Regions from separate parts of the Streptomyces sp. NPDC048419 genome, predicted to be linked through region 1. Evidence: riboswitches for the same ligand, from Rfam matches in the RefSeq annotation. Region 1 holds a riboswitch; each other region holds the start of a gene.

Region 1 (4,202 bases):
GCTCTGCCCGCCCATGCCGCCGGCGTGCCCCGCGTGGTCGGCGCGGGTGCCTCCGGCGGCGAAGGCGGGAATCACCGCGGGGGCGACACCGCCGGCGGCGGCCACCGCGACAGCGGTGACGATCAGGCTCCTACGGCGCTTCGAGAACGTCGCATTCATGCCCATGATGATGTTTTCTCCCCGTAGACCGGCCGACACCCCCTGCGTCGGCCTTCTGTGTATGACTACGGAATGGATCTCAGATTGGACTCAGTCCAGAGTTGTGACCTGTCTCACGGTGCGGACGGACATCGCCTCGCGCTGCCAGGGCCGGCTCAGCCCGCCCGGTGCACCACCGCGTCGCACATCTCCATCAGCGCCAGCTTCGCGTCGCACTCCCTCAGCGGGGCCAGCGCCGCACGCGCGTCCTCGGCGTAGCGCACGGTGTCGCGGCGGGCCTGCTCCAGCGCGGGGTGCTCCCGCAGGCCGGCCAGCGCCTCCTCGAGCCGCGCGTCGTCGCTCAGATCGGAGTCCAGCAGCTCGCTCAGGGCGATGTCCTCGGCCAGCCCCAGCCGCGCCGCCCGCTCCCGCAGCCGCAGCACCGGAAGGGTGGGGATGCCCTCGCGGAGGTCGGTCCCCGGCGTCTTGCCGGACTCGCGCGACTCGGACGCGATGTCCAGCACGTCGTCCGCCAGCTGGAAGGCGACCCCGAGCCGCTCGCCGTACTGCGTCAGCACGTCCACGACCGTCTCGTCGGCGCCCGACATCATCGCCCCGAAGCGGCACGACACGGCCACCAGCGAGCCCGTCTTGCCGCCCAGCACGTCCAGGTAGTGGTCGACCGGGTCCCGCCCGTCCTGCGGCCCCGCGGTCTCCAGGATCTGCCCGGTGACCAACCGCTCGAACGCCTCGGCCTGCACCCGGACCGCCTCGGGCCCGAGGTCGGCCAGGATGTGCGAGGCGCGCGCGAACAGGAAGTCGCCGGTGAGGACCGCGACCGAGTTGCCCCAGCGGGCGTTGGCGCTGTCCACGCCGCGCCGCACCGCGGCCTCGTCCATCACGTCGTCGTGGTACAGCGTCGCCAGGTGGGTCAGCTCCACCACCACGGCCGAGGGCACGACACCCGGCGCGTACGGGTCGCCGAACTGCGCGGCGAGCATCACCAGCAGGGGACGGAACCGCTTGCCACCCGCCCGCACCAGATGCTGGGCGGCCTCCGTGATGAAGGGGACCTCACTCTTGGTGGCTTCGAGCAAACCCTCCTCGACAGCCGCCAATCCGGCTTGGACATCGGCTTCCAGAGCCTGGTCCCGCACGCTCAGCCCGAACGGCCCGACGACGGTCACGAGGGGTCTCCTGTCTGCTGGTGTCTACCTGCGGTTCACGCGGTTTGTCGATAGGTCGCTGACATCACTCAAGTCAGCGTATCCGGTCACCTTTCGATCACCCATGCCGCCCACCCGTCCACCACGGGCGGTATCGGATCACGACCAGTATGTTTTTGATCGCCTCATATGAGCGGATATCTATCGACTTGTCTACCGGCGCATCGGCCGGCCCGGCGGGAGGCGGCGGCCCGTGTCCCGAGGGCTCTCGTGACATCACTCCTCCAGAGGACGACCGCCCTGAGAACGATCTGCACCACATGAGAGGTTCCGTCCCGGCCGACATATGGCCGAGCGGCTTGGGATCGACGGCCATATTTCGTCCCTTTTCACATTCAATGAGGCGATCTGCGCCGAGGTCGAAGACGCCGAAACGATGGCCCGCCACCCGACTTGAGGACGCCGGGATCCCACGGGCGGCTGGTTGAACATGAGTTGGGCTCATTGCCCGATTTGCCTCCCTTATGGACGCCAGTGAGTTGGGTCACGTCGGCCCCTGATCCGACGGTCATTCAGCTACCCCCGTTCTTCCGTCGCCCACACACCAGTTGAGGATTGGCGGCAGCAAAGGATCAAGCGCCCCATAAGCCTCAGACCAAGGTCAATAGGCATGGTCTGTGAATCCGGCACTTGTTCCGGACATGTGCTCTCGCATACGTTCCCGGCCAGTCGGGCAGACGCCGAATCCTGCCGCAGCCCGGCCGACCCATCGACGAACTCACTCGCACGGCAGGAGCGGGGGACCCAGGTAAGTCGCCGGACCGGGCACCGTCCCGGACCGGCTCGGGGTGAAGCCGCGCCGCCGCAAGGCCGCGCGGCCGGGCAGCTCCCGCCCGAACCCGACAGCTCACCTCGCAGGCGCCGGAGAGGAACCCCCCATGTCTGCTGCCGCTCAGCATCGCCGTCCCAAGAACTCCCGCCTCGCCCGCAAGCTCGCCGTGGTCGGCACCGGTGCCGCCGTTCTCGCCCTGCCGGTCCTCGGCGCGACCAGCGCCTCGGCTGCCACGCCGACGACGCTCACCGCGACCTCCATGGGCTACACCGACAACCTCGACGGCTGGATCCGGGCCTCGCTGCAGGTCATGTCGCAGCAGGGCATCCCCGGCTCGTACGACGGCATCTACCGCAACATCATGCGCGAGTCCTCGGGCAACCCCGCCGCCATCAACAACTGGGACTCGAACGCGATCGCCGGCACGCCCTCCAAGGGTCTGCTCCAGGTCATCGACCCGACCTTCCTCGCCTACCACGTGCCCGGCACGCAGCTGAACCCGTACGACCCGGTCGCCAACATCACCGCCGCCTGCAAGTACGCGGCCGCGCGCTACGGGTCGATCGACAACGTCTACGGCGCCTACTAGGACCTGCCGAAAAGGCCCTAGAGCTCACCCGTCCCGCTGAGCTCCTCCACCCTGAAGAACAGTCGCTCGAGGACGACGGCGATGCCGTCGTCCTCGTTCGACAAGGTGATCTCGTCGGCCACGGCCTTGAGTTCGGGATGGGCGTTGGCCATGGCGACGCCGTGCGCCGCCCAGTCGAACATGGGGATGTCGTTGGGCATGTCGCCGAAGGCGATGGTCTCCCGCGGCCCGAGCCCCAGGTGCGCGGCGGCCAGGGCGAGGCCCGTCGCCTTGGTGATGCCGCATGGCTGGAGTTCGACGGTTCCGGGTCCCGACATGGTGACGGTGGCCAGCGAACCCACCACCGAGCGCGCCGTCGACGCCAACTCGTCGTCGGACAGGTCGGGATGGCGCAGCAGCACCTTGCTGATGGGCGCGCACCACAGGTCGTCGCGCCGGTCGACCCGTACGGCCGGCAGCGTGGGGTGCGGCATCAGATAGCCGGGCTCGATGAGCGTGAGTCCCTCCACTCCGTCCTGGTCGACGGCCGCGTACACCTGGCCCACCTCGGCCTCGATCTTGCCGAGGGCGGTCTCGGCCAGTTCCCGGTCCAAGGTGACGGACCACAGCAGACGGTCCGCGCCGGCGTCGTACACCTGCGCGCCCTGTCCGCACACCGCGAGCCCCGTGCTGCCCAGGTCGTCGAGGAGCGGCCGCACTCTGGGGGCCGGCCGGCCCGTCACGACCAGGTGCCGGGCGCCGGCCCCGGCCACCCGCGCGAGTGCGGCGAGGGACCGGTCGGACAGCGTGTCGTCGCCTCTGAGCAGCGTGCCGTCCAGGTCGGTGGCGATGAGTGAATATGCGGTGGGTGCGGCCATGATCAGAGAATACGGACCGGACGCGCCGCCGACTCATCGCGAACCGGACGACCACGGTGCCCACCGCGCCCTCCGCCCAACTCCCTTGCCTCCGCCGGTCCTTCACTCCTGCCCGGTACTCCGGGCCCCGGTCTAACCATGAGCTGCCGCCAGGTGCGCGGCCAGCCTCGGCGAGGCGAACTCCGTGCCGCACACGAAACGCATCACCGGTCCGTACGACGCCGCCGCCGGCAGGCCCGTGAAGTACAGACCCGGGACCGAGGAGACGTATCCCGCGCCCAGTCTGGGCGTGCCCCGGCTCACCGCCAGCCGGGTGCGCAGCTCGTGGCCGAGGAAGTCCATCGCCGCGATGTCCACCCGGTAGCCGGTGGCCGCGATCACGTGGTCCGCGGCCAGCTCCTGGGTGCGGCCCGCGTGCGTGCGGGCCGTCAGCCTCGGGCTGCCGTCGGACGCGTCCGCCCGCACGATCCGGTCGACCTCGCTGACCTGCACCTTCCCCTCGAAACGGTCGCGCAGCCAGCATGCGCCGAGCGGACCGAGGACGCGGCGCACCAGGTAGTGGCGGGCCCCGGCCGGGAGGTAGCGGTAGGGGTGCGGGTAGTAGCTGAGGGCCCACAGGG
Region 2 (4,202 bases), on a different contig from region 1:
CAGGTCACCCAGTACGAGGCGTACGCGACCTCGCTGGCCTTCCTGCGGCACCGGGGCCGGTGCGGCCGCGCCGGCGCGGACTTCGTCGTGAGGGAACGGGAGTTGCTGTACGAGCTGTGGCGGCGGCGCGAGGTGTCGCGTCCGGCGCTGGACTACGCGGCGCGCGCGACGGCGCCCGCGGTCCCCGTGGTCGCGCCGCCCTGGCCGGTGTACGGGGTGTACGGATACCCCGCGATACCGAACCCCGCGTACAACCCGTACCAGTCGTAGGGTCCGCCCGCCCGTGTGATCAGGCCGACGCCTTCGTCAGCCGCGCGACCTCCGCCTCCGTGAGGGTCAGCTCCCCCACCTCCAGCAGCGCCGGCAGCTGCTCCACCGTGCGGGCGGACGCGATCGGTGCGGCGACCGTCGGCTGAGCGGTGAGCCAGGCCAGGGCGACCGCGGGCACCTGGGCGTCGTGCGCGCGGGCGATCTCGTCGAGCGCCGTCAGGACCCGCTGCCCCCGCTCGCTGCCCAGGTACTGCGCCACCCGGCCCGCCCGGGCGCCGTCGACCGGGTGCCGGGCCGGTACTTGCCGGTGAGGAAGCCCGCGGCGAGGGCGTAGTACGGGACGGCCGCGAGGCCGTAGCGCGCTGCCACGTCCTGGAGCTCGCCCTCGTAGGTGTCGCGTGGGACCAGGTTGTAGTGGGGCTGCAATGCCACGTACTTGGCCAGGCCCTCGCGGTCGGAGAAGTCCAGCGACGCGCGCAGCCGGTCGGCCGAGATGTGGGAGGCGGCGATGTGCCGCATCTTGCCGGCCCGCACCAGTTCGTCGAGTGCGCCGACGATCTCCTCGACCGGCACCTCCGGCTTGTCGAAGTGCGTGTAGTAGAGGTCGATGTGATCGGTGTCCAGGCGGCGCGGGGAGGCGTCCGCGGCGGCCTTGATGTTGGCGGCCGTCAGGCCCGGGAACTCGGGGTGCCCGCTGACCTTGGTCGCGATGACCACGTCGTCGCGGTTGCCGCGCGCCCTGCCCCTCCCGCACTCTCGGCTCCGCTCGAGCGGGGGGACCCCCACCCGATGATCGTCTCGGACTCGCCGCCCTGGTTGCCGTCGATCCACGCCGAGTAGGAGTCGGCGGTGTCGAGGAAGTTGCCGCCGGCGGCCGCGTAGGCGTCGAGCAGGACGTGGCCTCGTCGGCGGTCCAGCCGAAGACGTTGCCGCCGAGGCAGCGCGGGAAGACCTCGAGGCCGGAGGAGCCGAGCCGGCGCAGAGTAGGGGACGTCATGCCTTACGCCAACGAATGCGCCGGAGCGGCCCATTCCGTCGGCGCCGCAAAGATCACGTGAACACGGAGCGTGCGACCGGCGGACGCGCGCACGTCCGCCGGCAGCCCTGACGTCGGGGGGAGGCCGCCAGGACCACCGGGGTCCGGGCGTGGATCAGGGGGTGAGGCCCTTGCCGCGCAGCCACGTCATCGGGTCGATGCCCTCGGCCTGGCCGTTCGGGTGGACCTCGAGGTGCAGGTGCGGCCCGGTCACATTGCCGGTGGCGCCGATCCGGCCGATGACCTCGCCCGTGCTGACCTGCTGGCCCACGCTCACGCTGATCGACGACTGGTGGCAGAACCACAGCTCCGTGCCGTCGTCGAGGGTCATGATCGTGCGGTAGCCGTAGGCCCCGGCCCAGCCGGCCTCGGTCACCTTGCCGCTGTGGACGGCCTTGATGGGCGTGCCCGTGGGGGCGGCGAAGTCGAGGCCCGTGTGGTAGCCGGAGGACCACATGGAGCCGGGCTGCCCGAAGGTGCCGGTGATCGTGTAGGACACGACCGGAAGCTTGTACTGCTTGGCCAGTTCGGCCAGACGCGCGGCCTCGGCCGCCTTCTTGGCCTTCGCCTCGGCCTTCTCCTTGGCGGCGGCGGCCTTGGCCGCGGCCTCCTTCTCCGCCTTCTCGGCGGCGTCGCCGGCCTGCTTGGCGATGGCCGCCTCGGTGACGGACCGGGCCTTGCTGTCGACCTGCACCTGCTGGCTCTCGGCCTGCGCCATGATGCGGTCGCGCAGCGCCTGACCGGCGTCCTTGGCGCCCTGGTCGGTGTCCTTGGTGGTCACCCCGACAGTGCTGAGCGCGGTGGCCGAGCCCTTGGGTGTCTCGGTGGAGCCGCCGAACATGTGGCCCACGGAGCCCAGGTCGGGCATGGAGATGGAAACCGGCGGCTTGCCGGTGTTGGCGCTGGCCATGCCGCCCGCGCCGACGGCGGCTATGACGCCGACGCCGAGGACCGTGGAGCTGCGGGCGAGTCCACCGCCGCGCTGCTTGGCGACACGGTGCCGGCCGCGGACCGGCTGGAGGGACTCCTCGGTGGGGTTCCACTCCTCCCACGGACCCTCGTCGGAACGGGGACCGGGGAAGCCGAAGGGCTCGGTGCTCGGCACGAACGGTGCTGCCGGGGCAGGCGGGTTGGACGCCACGTGGGCGCGCTCCTTTCCTTCCTTCTCGCCTACCGGGTTAGCTGACGGGTTCGGAGCAGGAAGGTCTCCTACGCGCGTATACCAGCCGTGCCTCCACGGCGGTATCCATGCGATTCACCCCTGGGTGGTGGTTCCCCGGTTCCCTTGCGGGATTCGGCGCGTGCGCACGGAGCCGACTCTTGTGACGGCTGGGACGACCGCGCTGCGTTATCGAACGTTAATAGACGCGGGGTGCTGATTCCAAGCTGTTCTGCTTGATCATTAATGCTTCTTGGCCTGGACGTACGGACCAAGAGAGGCGAAAAACGGGCGAGTTGACCTCACCCCGTAAACCCCGCCCGTTCTGACGGTGTGTCAGTCGTTATGCGGAAAGCGGTCGCCCGGTCACCACATGTGACGAGCCCCTGTGCCGGCATCCCGAAGGACACTCCTGGGCGGGAAACACTCAGGGCCGGAATCCGTTTCCGGATTCCGGCCCTGAGCCTTGAGTAGCGGGGACAGGATTTGAACCTGCGACCTCTGGGTTATGAGCCCAGCGAGCTACCGAGCTGCTCCACCCCGCGTCGGTGTGACACCAGCATACGCCATCCGCGGGGTCGTCGACGCCACGGCTCAGAAGCCCGGCAGATGGCGGTTCGGCGCCTTGGCCTGCTCCTCGTGTTCCTCCAGCACGACCACCTCCACGCCCTCGGCCGCCAGCAGGCCGCTGCCGTCCGCGTCCGCGACGAAGGTGTCGGGCTCCCGCCAGGCCGTGACCACCCGCCCTACGCCCGCGTCGAGGATCAGCCGGGCGCACGGCTTCGGCCGGGACGCGCGGTGGGTGCAGGGCTCCAGGCTGCTGTAGACCGTGGCCGACGCCAGCCTCGGATCGGCCTGGTCGAGCTTGACCAGGGCCGCCTCCTCGGCGTGCACGACGGGGTCGCCGTCCTCGCGCGAGTGCCCGCGGGCGAGTTCCGTGCCGTCGGCGGCGACGATCACCGCGCCCACGCTGAAGGCCGTGCGGGAGGGCGGGCACAGCGCCGCCAGCTCGCAGGCGAGGGCCAGCCAGTGGTGGTCGGCGGCGGTGGGCAGGGGGCCGGCGCCGGGGGCGGTGGGCTCGTAGCGCATGAGGACGACGTCCTCGATCCGCCGGGTCTCCGTCAGGCGCAGCCGGCCGCCCTGGTAGGCGCCGGGGCCGAAGAGGCGGGGCGCGTCCGGGTCGCCCACGAAGAGCGGGGCGAGGACGAGCTGGAGTTCGTCGGCGAGGCCCTGCTGGAGCAGCTGGGTGTGGATCGTGCCGCCGCCCTCGACCATCAGGCGCCGTACGCCGCGTTCGCCGTGCAGATGCGCGAGGAGCGTGCGCCAGTCGAGGTCGGGGCCGAGCGCGACGACGTCGGCGGCGAGGCCGAGCGCGCGGGCCCGCTGGGCCCCCTTGTCGGTCGTGACGAGGAGCTTGTCGCCGCCGGTGTGCCAGAACTTGGCGTCCGGGTCCAGTTCGCCGGAGCCGCTGACGGTGACCTTGAGGGGGTACTCGGGCCGGCCGGCGGCCACCCGGGCGGCCCTGCGCTGCGGCGAGTTGACCAGCAGCCGCGGGTTGTCGGCGCGGATGGTGCCGGCGCCGACGAGGATCGCGTCGACCGAGGCCCGCACCTCGTCCACGCGGTCGAAGTCGGCGGGGCCGGAGAGCAGGAGGCGTTCGGGGCCGGTGTCGTCGAGGTAGCCGTCGAGGGAGACGGCTGCGGACAGCAGGACGTGGGGGTACGGCATCGGACGCGC
Region 3 (4,202 bases), on a different contig from region 1:
CCGAGGAGGGCCCGACGGCCGAGGAAATGGAGCGCGCCCAGGCCCAGTTGGAGCGCGAGTGGCTGGACCGGCTCGGCACGGTCGCGGGCCGCGCCGACGAACTGTGCCGGTTCGCCGTCCTGTTCGGCGACCCGCAGCTCGCCCTGACCGCCGTGCAGCGCGTCCTGGAGGTGACGCCCGAGGAGGTCCAGGAGGTCGCCAAGGCCCGCCTGCGCCCCGACAACCGCGCGGTGCTCGTCTACGAGCCCGTCTCGGCCGAGGCCGCCCAGGACGCGAATCCCCCAGAAGACCCCGAGGCCGAGGCCACGGTCGAGGCCGGCGACGACAACGAGGAGGCGGCCAAGTGAGCGAGCTCGCCACGATGGAGTTCCACCCGCAGCCCCAGGCCGGCGAGGCCAGGCCCTGGGCGTTCCCGGCCCCCGAGCGCGGCGCGCTCGGCAACGGCATGACCGTTCTGCGCTGCCACCGCCCCGGCCAGCAGGTCGTCGCGGTGGAGGTGTCCCTGGACGCGCCCCTGGAGGCCGAGCCGGCCGCCGTCGAGGGCGTCGCCACGATCATGGCGCGGGCCTTCTCGGAGGGCACCGACAAGCACTCCGCCGAGGAGTTCGCCGCCGAGCTGGAGCGCTGCGGCGCCACCCTCGACGCGCACGCCGATCACCCGGGCGTCCGTCTGAGCCTCGAAGTCCCGGTCTCCCGCCTGGCCAAGGCGCTCGGTCTGATGTCCGACGCCCTCAGGGCGCCCGCGTTCGCCGACAGCGAGGTGGAGCGGCTGGTCCGCAACCGTCTGGACGAGATCCCGCACGAGCTGGCCAACCCCTCCCGCCGTGCCGCCAAGGAACTCTCCAAGGAGCTGTTCCCGGCGACTTCGCGCATGTCGCGACCGCGCCAGGGCACCGAGGAGACGGTCGAGAAGATCGACGCCGCGGCCGTACGCGCCTTCTACGACCGCCATGTCCGGCCCGCCACCGCCACCACCGTGGTCGTCGGCGACCTGACCGGCATCGACCTGGACGCCCTGCTCGGGGACACCCTGGGCGCCTGGACGGGCACCCCGGCCGAGCCCCGTCCGGTACCGCCGGTGACCGCCGACGACACCGGGCGCGTGGTCATCGTGGACCGCCCCGGCGCCGTCCAGACCCAGTTGCTCATCGGCCGCGTCGGCGCCGACCGGCACGACCGCGTCTGGCCCGCGCAGGTGCTCGGCACGTACTGCCTGGGTGGCACCCTCACCTCCCGCCTGGACCGCGTCCTGCGCGAGGAGAAGGGCTACACCTACGGTGTGCGCGCGTTCGGCCAGGTCCTCAGGTCCGCCCCGGACGGCACGGGCGCAGCGATGCTCGCCATCAGCGGCTCCGTCGACACGCCCAACACGGGCCCGGCGCTCGGGGATCTGTGGGCGGTGCTGCGCACGCTGGCCGAGGGCGGCCTGACCGACGCCGAGCGTGACGTCGCCGTGCAGAACCTCGTCGGGGTGGCGCCGCTCAAGTACGAGACCGCCGCGGCCGTGGCGAGCACGCTGGCCGACCAGGTCGAGCAGCACCTGCCGGACGACTACCAGGCGACGCTGTATCAGCAGCTCGCCGCCACCGGCACGGTGGAGGCCACCGCGGCCGCCGTGAACGCCTTCCCGATGGACCGCCTGGTGACGGTCCTCGTCGGTGACGCGGCCCAGATCAAGGAGCCCGTCGAGGCTCTGGGCATCGGCGAAGTCACCGTGGTGTCCGCGGAGTAGGGACACGCGCGCGTGAGGGCCCTGGTGACCGATGAGTCACCAGGGCCCTTGTATGTCCGAATTGAGGGAGAGTTGCCTGTCTGCCCTGTGGGATGCGCTACAAAAGCCGAGTTCCGTTTGGGAATTGAAGACCGCTCTGCCTAGCGTCGTCCGGGCTGTTCGTCAGGCAGTGCGCCGCGCCCGCGGCACCGGACAGTCATCGCCGAGTCCCCGTACGGCGCAAGCCAGGGGAGCCGGGGACCCACCGCAGTCCCTGGGGTGAATCGGACGCCCGCGCGCAAGCGAGGGGGTCCGTAGGAGACCTTCCTGCTCCGAACCCGTCAGCTAACCCGGTAGGCGAGAGGGAAGGAAAGGACCAGCCAGTTCATGGCGTTCATCTGCGCCACCGGGAAGCACCGTCGTCCCAGCAGGATCAAGCGCGGCACCGTCCAGGCGGCCGGCGTCGCGGCCCTCGCCACCACCGGCATCGTCGGCGGTCTCGCCGCCCCCTCGTTCGCCGCGGAGAACTCTGCCGAGAACTCCGTCGAGCAGACCGGCCTCAACCCCGTCATCACCATCGGCAACACGATCGCAGCGAAGATCGACGCCCAGGCCGAGGCCCAGAAGAACGCCGCCGAGGAGGCCGCCCGCAAGAAGGCCGCCGAGGAGGCCGCGCGTCTGAAGGCCGCCGCGAAGGCCAAGGCGGAGCACGAGGCCAAGCAGCGCGCTGCCCGTGCCGCCGAGCGCAGGCGCCTGAACGGCTTCGTCGCCCCGATATCGAACTCGTACGTCTCGACGGGCTACAAGACCGGCGGCTCCCTGTGGTCCTCCGGCAGCCACACGGGCATCGACTTCCACGCCGCCAGCGGCACGACCGTCCACGCCGTCGGTGCCGGCACCGTCGTCCAGACCGGCTGGGGCGGCGCCTACGGCAACCAGATTGTCATCAAGATGCACGACGGCACGTACACCCAGTACGGCCACCTGTCGTCCATCGGTGTCTCGGTGGGCCAGACGGTCACCCCGGGGCAGCAGATAGGTCTCTCCGGTTCCACCGGCAACACCACCGGACCGCACCTGCACTTCGAGGCCCGCACGACGCCCGAGTACGGCTCGGACATCGACCCCGTCGCCTACCTGCGCTCGCACGGCGTCGACGTCTGACGCACCACCGCGCGATCTCCCCGAGGCCCCGGCTCCCGAGCCGGGGCCTTTCGGTGTTTCACCGGCCCCGTGTCCAAAAAATATGCATGGATTCCGGACCGCCGTCGGAAATTCCGGCCCGGTGCAATAGAGTCACCGGAACGCACGTCAATCATCGGCGTTTCGCGGGGATTAAGTCGGAGGTCCGTCATGCGTATTCCGGCGCACTCGGTGTGCACGGCGATCCGGGACGACATCGTCGCGGGTGTCTACGAGCGCGGCGGCCGGCTCACCGAGGAACTACTCGCCCGCCGCTACGGCGTCTCGCGCGTCCCCGTGCGTGAGGCGCTGCGCACCCTGGAGGCGGAGGGCTTCGTGGTGACCCGGCGGCACGCGGGCGCGTGCGTGGCGGAACCCAACGAGCAGGAGGCCGCCGACCTGCTGGAGATGCGCGTGCTCCTGGAGCCGCTCGCCGCCTCCCGTGCCGCGCAGCGGCGCACCGAGGCCCATCTCAAGGTCCTGCGCGGCCTGGTCAGGCTGGGGCAGGAGCGGGCCAGGCGCGGCAACAGCGAGGATCTGCGCTCCCTGGAGGGCTGGTTCCACGAGACGCTCGCCCAGGCCTCCGGCAGTCCCGCGCTGACCTCGATGCTGACCCAGCTGCGGCACAAGATCGCCTGGATGTACGCCGTGGAGGCGCCCGCCAGCCCCGTGGAGTCCTGGGCGGAGCACGGCGCGATCGTCGACGCCGTGGCCCGCGGCGACAGCGAGCGCGCGCGTGCGGTCACGACCCTGCACGCCGAGCGCTCCGGTGCGGTGCACCGGCCGCGGTTCGCCCTCGGCGGCGGTCGCACCGACCGTGTGAGGACCTCGCAACATGCCGTAAACGTGACGGGCCCGCGGCATTAACATGCGCGCCGTATACAAAGAGGGCGGAATTGGCCGGGGGGTTGTTTCCGCTGCCCGCGGCCGGGAATTCCACTGGTGTTGATCGGAATTTCTGCCTCCCTTGCGGAGGAAATGCGAAGGGCTCGCCCGGTAATTCGGACGAGCCCTTCGGTGGTGCCGTGATCAGACGGTCTCGGGGAGTTCCTCGAGGCCTTCGGAGACCAGCTTCGCCAGTCGGTCGAGGGCCGCGTCGGCGCCCTCGGCGCCGGAGGCGAGGACGATCTCCTCGCCACCCTGGGCGCCGAGGCCCAGGACGGCCAGCATGGAGGCCGCGTTGACGGCGTTGCCGTCGGCCTTGGCGATCGTCACCGGGATACCTGCGGCCGTGGCGGCCCGGACGAAGATGGAAGCGGGGCGGGCGTGGAGGCCCTCGGCCCAGCCGACGTTGACGCGGCGCTCAGCC
Region 4 (4,202 bases), on a different contig from region 1:
CGACCACGATGCCGTACCACTCGCCGCGCAGCGTGCGCCCGACGAAGGACGCCGACCGCCACAGCGCCGCGCGCAGCCGCGCGCGCCCCCCGCGGTCGGCCGGGACGGCCGGCGGTGCGTCGGCGTGCGGCTGGTCGGCACGTACCTCGGCGGTACGCAGCTCGTCCGCGGCGCTGTCCTCGCAGCGCTCCCCCATGCGAAGCAAGACTCCCCCTGAGAGGGTGAAGGTGACCCGTGCGACACAGGGCCACGCCACCCCACCCGAGGGCTACGCCCGGCGGCGGGGCTTCCTGCGCTTGGCGCCCTTGGAGACGTCGGATTTGCCCCTGGGGTTGCGTGCCGTCGTTTTTGCGCCGGTGGAAGTGCGCCGGTCACCGGCCTTCGCGCCGGTCTTCGCCTTCGCCTCCGGCGCGTCCGCCTTGCGGCCGCGGGAGCTGTTGACCGTACGGCCGCGGACGATGCCGATGAAGTCCTCGACCAGGTCCGTGGTGGCCTCCTCGGGCCAGGCCAGGGCGACGCCGGACTGGGGGGCGTCGATCACCGGCCGGTACACGAGGTCCTTGCGGTGGTGCAGGCGCGCCAGCGACTGGGGGACGATCAGGAGACCGACACCGGCAGCGACGAGCTCGACGGCGTCCTCCGTGGAGGCGGGCCGCTCGAAGGCCTCCTCGCCCGGCGGCCGGTCCCACTCGAAGACGTCGTCCAGCGGGTGGAAGAGGACCTCCTCCTCGAGGTCGTCCAGGGTCACCTCGTCCACGGCCGTGATCAGGTGGTCCTTGGGGACGACGACGACCGTCGTCTCGGTGTAGAGGGGGATGGCGCTGAAGTACGTACGGTCCACCGGCAGCCGTACGAGTCCGGCGTCGGCGTCACCGGCGCGCAGCAGCCCGAAGGCGTCGGCGGCCGGTACGGCGAGGAGGGTCAGCGGGATCTCGGGCAGGCGTTCGTTCCAGATCCGCGCCCACTTGGCGGGCGTCGCCCCCGGGACGTACGCGAGCCGGAACGTGGGGGATGTCTGCGAGCCTGTCACGCTGCAAGGTTACCGGCCGTGGTCGGCGCCTTCGTTCCCGCTCGATACCCTTGACCACATGACGTCGCACCAGAACACCCAGACGATGAAGCCCGCGACCGCGGCGAAGAAGCTGGGTGTGTACCTCGAGGCCACCCCCGCCGAGTTCCGGGAGAGCACTGTCTCGCGGGCCGAGCTCGGCCAGTTGCAGGCCGACCCGCCCGCGTGGCTGCGCGAGCTGCGGGCGAACGGCCCCCATCCGCGTCCGGTGGTCGCGGAGAAGCTGGGCGTCTCCATCGCCGGTCTCGCCCGCGGAGGCGTCACCGAGGCGCTCACCACCGAACAGATCGACGCCCTGAAGCAGGAGCAGCCCGAGTGGCTGCAGAAGGAGCGCGCGACCCAGGTGGAGGTCCGCAAGGAGGGTGCGCGGATCAAGAAGCGCAACGCCGAGCGGGCGGCCGGGAACGAGTCGGGTCAGTCCTGACACCCGTCCGTTCGCGACGGACCGTCGCCTTCCACACCCGCTGTGTGCACGAAGCACGCATCTGACGGAACGTCACGACGAAGGTCACAAAAGCGTATCGGACATTCCGCCCTTCAACCTTCACACGAGCCGCACAAGTTGGCTAGTTTGGCGGTAGGCCACACGAGTTCCTCCGGCGCCCCGCCGGGACGTGCGGCCTCCGCCGAGTCCGGTGCGCCCTCGTGGCAGCCGGAGCCGGGGACCCAACCGAACGATGGGGTGAATCGGCCCAGCTGCCCACCAGGGCAACGGCCGTAGGGCATACCTTCCGGATCGACCGCCCGAACCCGACAGCTAACTCGGTAGGCGGAGATGGAAGGAGTACGGCTCCCATGGCGCCGGAACGATCGTCGCGCCCCGGAGGCCTCGGCCCCGGAATGCGCAACTCCGCTCTCGCGACCGCTGCGCTCACCTCGGTGGCCCTGTTCTCACAGACCGCCGACGCCGCACCGATCACAGGGGACGAGGGCCCCAGCCGCGAGGACGTCCAGCAGCGGGTGAGCAGCCTGTACGACCGGGCCGAGAGCGACACCGGTCTTCACAACATCACCCGGGCGCAGTCGGTGCCCCGGGGCCGCGCCGCCGGTGGCCGGGCCTCGGATCCCGATCTGGACAACATCGCCCGGCAGTGGTTCCGGGGGGCACGTTCGTCGCTGGGCCCGACGGTTCCGGCGATCCTGCCTACGGACCGGATGTCCGCCCAGCGCAGCGCGCCGGCCCGCCCGAAGGCGTCCGAGCGGCCCTCCGAGACGCGTGCCGCCGGAGCCGCCCGTGAGCTGGAGGCGCCCGCCCGGCCCGTGCTCGAACTGCCCGCCGCGGAGCCCCGCCGGCGTCCCGCGGCGGAGCTGACGGCCGGACCTACGGCCGCGCTGCCCGCCGTGCCGGCTCAGCGCCAGGAGACCGCGGTCCTGCCCGCGGCCCCGCAGGAGCCGAGGCAGGTGGTGCTGCGCCGCTCCAAGCAGGCCAACCAGCGCAAGATCGCGGCGGCCAGCGACCTGCTGTACCGGTACACCGCCCGGCAGACGTCCGTGGCCCCGCTGACGGCCGCCCAGCCCCAGGCCCTCCCGACCTGGCAGGACCCGGCGGAGCAGTCCCGCCGCGCCGCCGAGGAGGCGTGGCGGATGCAGCAGCCCAGCGTCCTGGACACGGGCGTACCCGCCGCCGAGGACTGGCGGATGCGGCAGCCCACCGTGCTCGACACGGGCGTACCCGCCGCCGAGGACTGGCGGATGCGGCAGCCCACCGTGCTCGACACGGGCGTACCCGCCGCCGAGGACTGGCGGATGCGGCAGCCCACCGTGCTCGACACGGGCGCGGCCATGTCCGACGAGGCGTGGCGCATACGGCTGCGGCAGCCCAGCGTCCTGGACACGGGCGTACCGGCCGCCGAGGAGTGGCGGATGCGGCAGCCCACCGTGCTCGACACGGCCATACCGGCCGCCGAGGACTGGCGGATGCGGCAGCCCTCCGTCCTGGACACCGGCATCCCGGCCGCCGTGGACTGGCGGATGGGGCAGCCCTCCGTCCTGGACACCGGCATCCCGGCCGCCGTGGACTGGCGGATGGGGCAGCCCAGCGTCCTCGACACCGGCATCCCCGCCGTCGAGACGCCCGTCGGCACCCAGGCGGACCGGGCCGTCGCCTTCGCCCGCGCGCAGATCGGCAGGCCGTGCCTGTGGGGTGCGGTGGGACCGGAGTCGTACGACAACGCGGGTCTCACCCAGGCCGCGTGGAAGGCCGCCGGGGTCGCGTTGCCGCGGAGCACGTCCGAGCAGGCGAGCACGGGCACGGTGATCCCGCTCGCCGAGAGCCGGCCCGGAGACCTGATCTTCTTCCACGACAACTTCAGCCACGTCGGCCTGTACACAGGCAACGGCATGATGATCCATGCGCCCGGCCCCGGTTCGGTCATCCGCGAGGAGTCGATCCACAACGCCGGGGAGGCGGCCATACGGATCGCCGTGCGCCCCGCGTAAAGACATGCGGCGGGCCGCCGGTCCCCCGCTCCGGCGGCCCGCACGGTGAGAGGATCTGAGATCGTCGCGGTTGCCCGTTGCAGTCTCGGGCAGCGCAGGGTGTCGCCGGTATGGGTACAACTGCGTAGACGGCGGACGAGCGGAGAGGCACGTGGGACAGGCGCGGGGTTCGGCGCACGAGCGCATGCTGACGGTGGCCGTCGCCGCGCTCAACGAACGTGATCCCGCGCGGCTTTGGCCGCTGCTGGCCAGTGCGCTGCCGGGGGTGTGCGGCGGCGAGACCCTGGTGTACAAGCTCGACGACTGGAACGAGGACGAGGGCACGGTGGGCATGCCGCCCGCTGTCGCCGCCGCGTTCGACGGGCTCGGGGAGGCCGATCTGGGCCTGCTGCGCGCGGGGTATCCGTTCTCGCACCACTACGCCGCCGGACCTGACAGGACGCCCCTCACCGCGCGCCGTAGCGCCGGTTCCGCCTGGTCGGCGAGCCCGAGTGCCCGCCTGATCCGCGACGTACTGGACGCGGACCATGTGCTGGCGATTCCGCTGCCCCGGACGACGACGCCGATCACCGGATGCATGGTCTACCGCTCCGGCGGAGACTTCACCGACGACCAGGTCCGAGCTGCCGAGCAGGTGCAGCCGCTGCTGGCGGCGGTCGAACAGCAGCGGCAGCTCCTGGAAGGCTGGCAGCGG

What was found. Region 1 has a riboswitch for cyclic di-AMP ahead of ACGFYN_RS23380 (transglycosylase SLT domain-containing protein). Riboswitches for the same ligand answer to the same signal wherever they lie in the genome.
Region 2: it holds a riboswitch for cyclic di-AMP, as region 1 does, so the genes downstream of both, ACGFYN_RS16850 (M23 family metallopeptidase) here and ACGFYN_RS23380 (transglycosylase SLT domain-containing protein) in region 1, are expected to answer to the same signal.
Region 3: it holds a riboswitch for cyclic di-AMP, as region 1 does, so the genes downstream of both, ACGFYN_RS03450 (M23 family metallopeptidase) here and ACGFYN_RS23380 (transglycosylase SLT domain-containing protein) in region 1, are expected to answer to the same signal.
Region 4: it holds a riboswitch for cyclic di-AMP, as region 1 does, so the genes downstream of both, ACGFYN_RS33625 (NlpC/P60 family protein) here and ACGFYN_RS23380 (transglycosylase SLT domain-containing protein) in region 1, are expected to answer to the same signal.

Annotation. Positions count from the first base shown of each region.
Region 1 is NZ_JBICXT010000011.1:112,310-116,511, forward strand. Features, by position in the region: gene ACGFYN_RS23370 (CHRD domain-containing protein) at 1-159, opposite strand, end outside; gene ACGFYN_RS23375 (polyprenyl synthetase family protein) at 315-1,325, opposite strand; cyclic di-AMP (ydaO/yuaA leader) riboswitch at 2,033-2,238, shown strand; gene ACGFYN_RS23380 (transglycosylase SLT domain-containing protein) at 2,243-2,725, shown strand; gene ACGFYN_RS23385 (HAD family hydrolase) at 2,743-3,582, opposite strand; gene ACGFYN_RS23390 (NAD(P)-binding domain-containing protein) at 3,715-4,202, opposite strand, start outside.
Region 2 is NZ_JBICXT010000006.1:350,775-354,976, reverse strand. Features, by position in the region: gene ACGFYN_RS16860 (PrsW family intramembrane metalloprotease) at 1-270, shown strand, start outside; partial or broken gene ACGFYN_RS16855 (aldo/keto reductase) at 290-1,267, opposite strand; gene ACGFYN_RS16850 (M23 family metallopeptidase) at 1,422-2,447, opposite strand; cyclic di-AMP (ydaO/yuaA leader) riboswitch at 2,459-2,616, opposite strand; tRNA gene ACGFYN_RS16845 (tRNA-Met) at 2,937-3,010, opposite strand; gene ACGFYN_RS16840 (dihydrofolate reductase family protein) at 3,060-4,193, opposite strand.
Region 3 is NZ_JBICXT010000001.1:795,345-799,546, reverse strand. Features, by position in the region: gene ACGFYN_RS03460 (M16 family metallopeptidase) at 1-347, shown strand, start outside; gene ACGFYN_RS03455 (M16 family metallopeptidase) at 344-1,732, shown strand; cyclic di-AMP (ydaO/yuaA leader) riboswitch at 1,923-2,086, shown strand; gene ACGFYN_RS03450 (M23 family metallopeptidase) at 2,099-2,875, shown strand; gene ACGFYN_RS03445 (GntR family transcriptional regulator) at 3,065-3,760, shown strand; gene ACGFYN_RS03440 (HPr family phosphocarrier protein) at 3,923-4,202, opposite strand, start outside.
Region 4 is NZ_JBICXT010000020.1:39,380-43,581, reverse strand. Features, by position in the region: gene ACGFYN_RS33640 (hypothetical protein) at 1-196, opposite strand, end outside; gene ACGFYN_RS33635 (LysR family transcriptional regulator substrate-binding protein) at 269-1,030, opposite strand; gene ACGFYN_RS33630 (DUF5997 family protein) at 1,089-1,493, shown strand; cyclic di-AMP (ydaO/yuaA leader) riboswitch at 1,684-1,856, shown strand; gene ACGFYN_RS33625 (NlpC/P60 family protein) at 1,865-3,508, shown strand; gene ACGFYN_RS33620 (LuxR C-terminal-related transcriptional regulator) at 3,693-4,202, shown strand, end outside.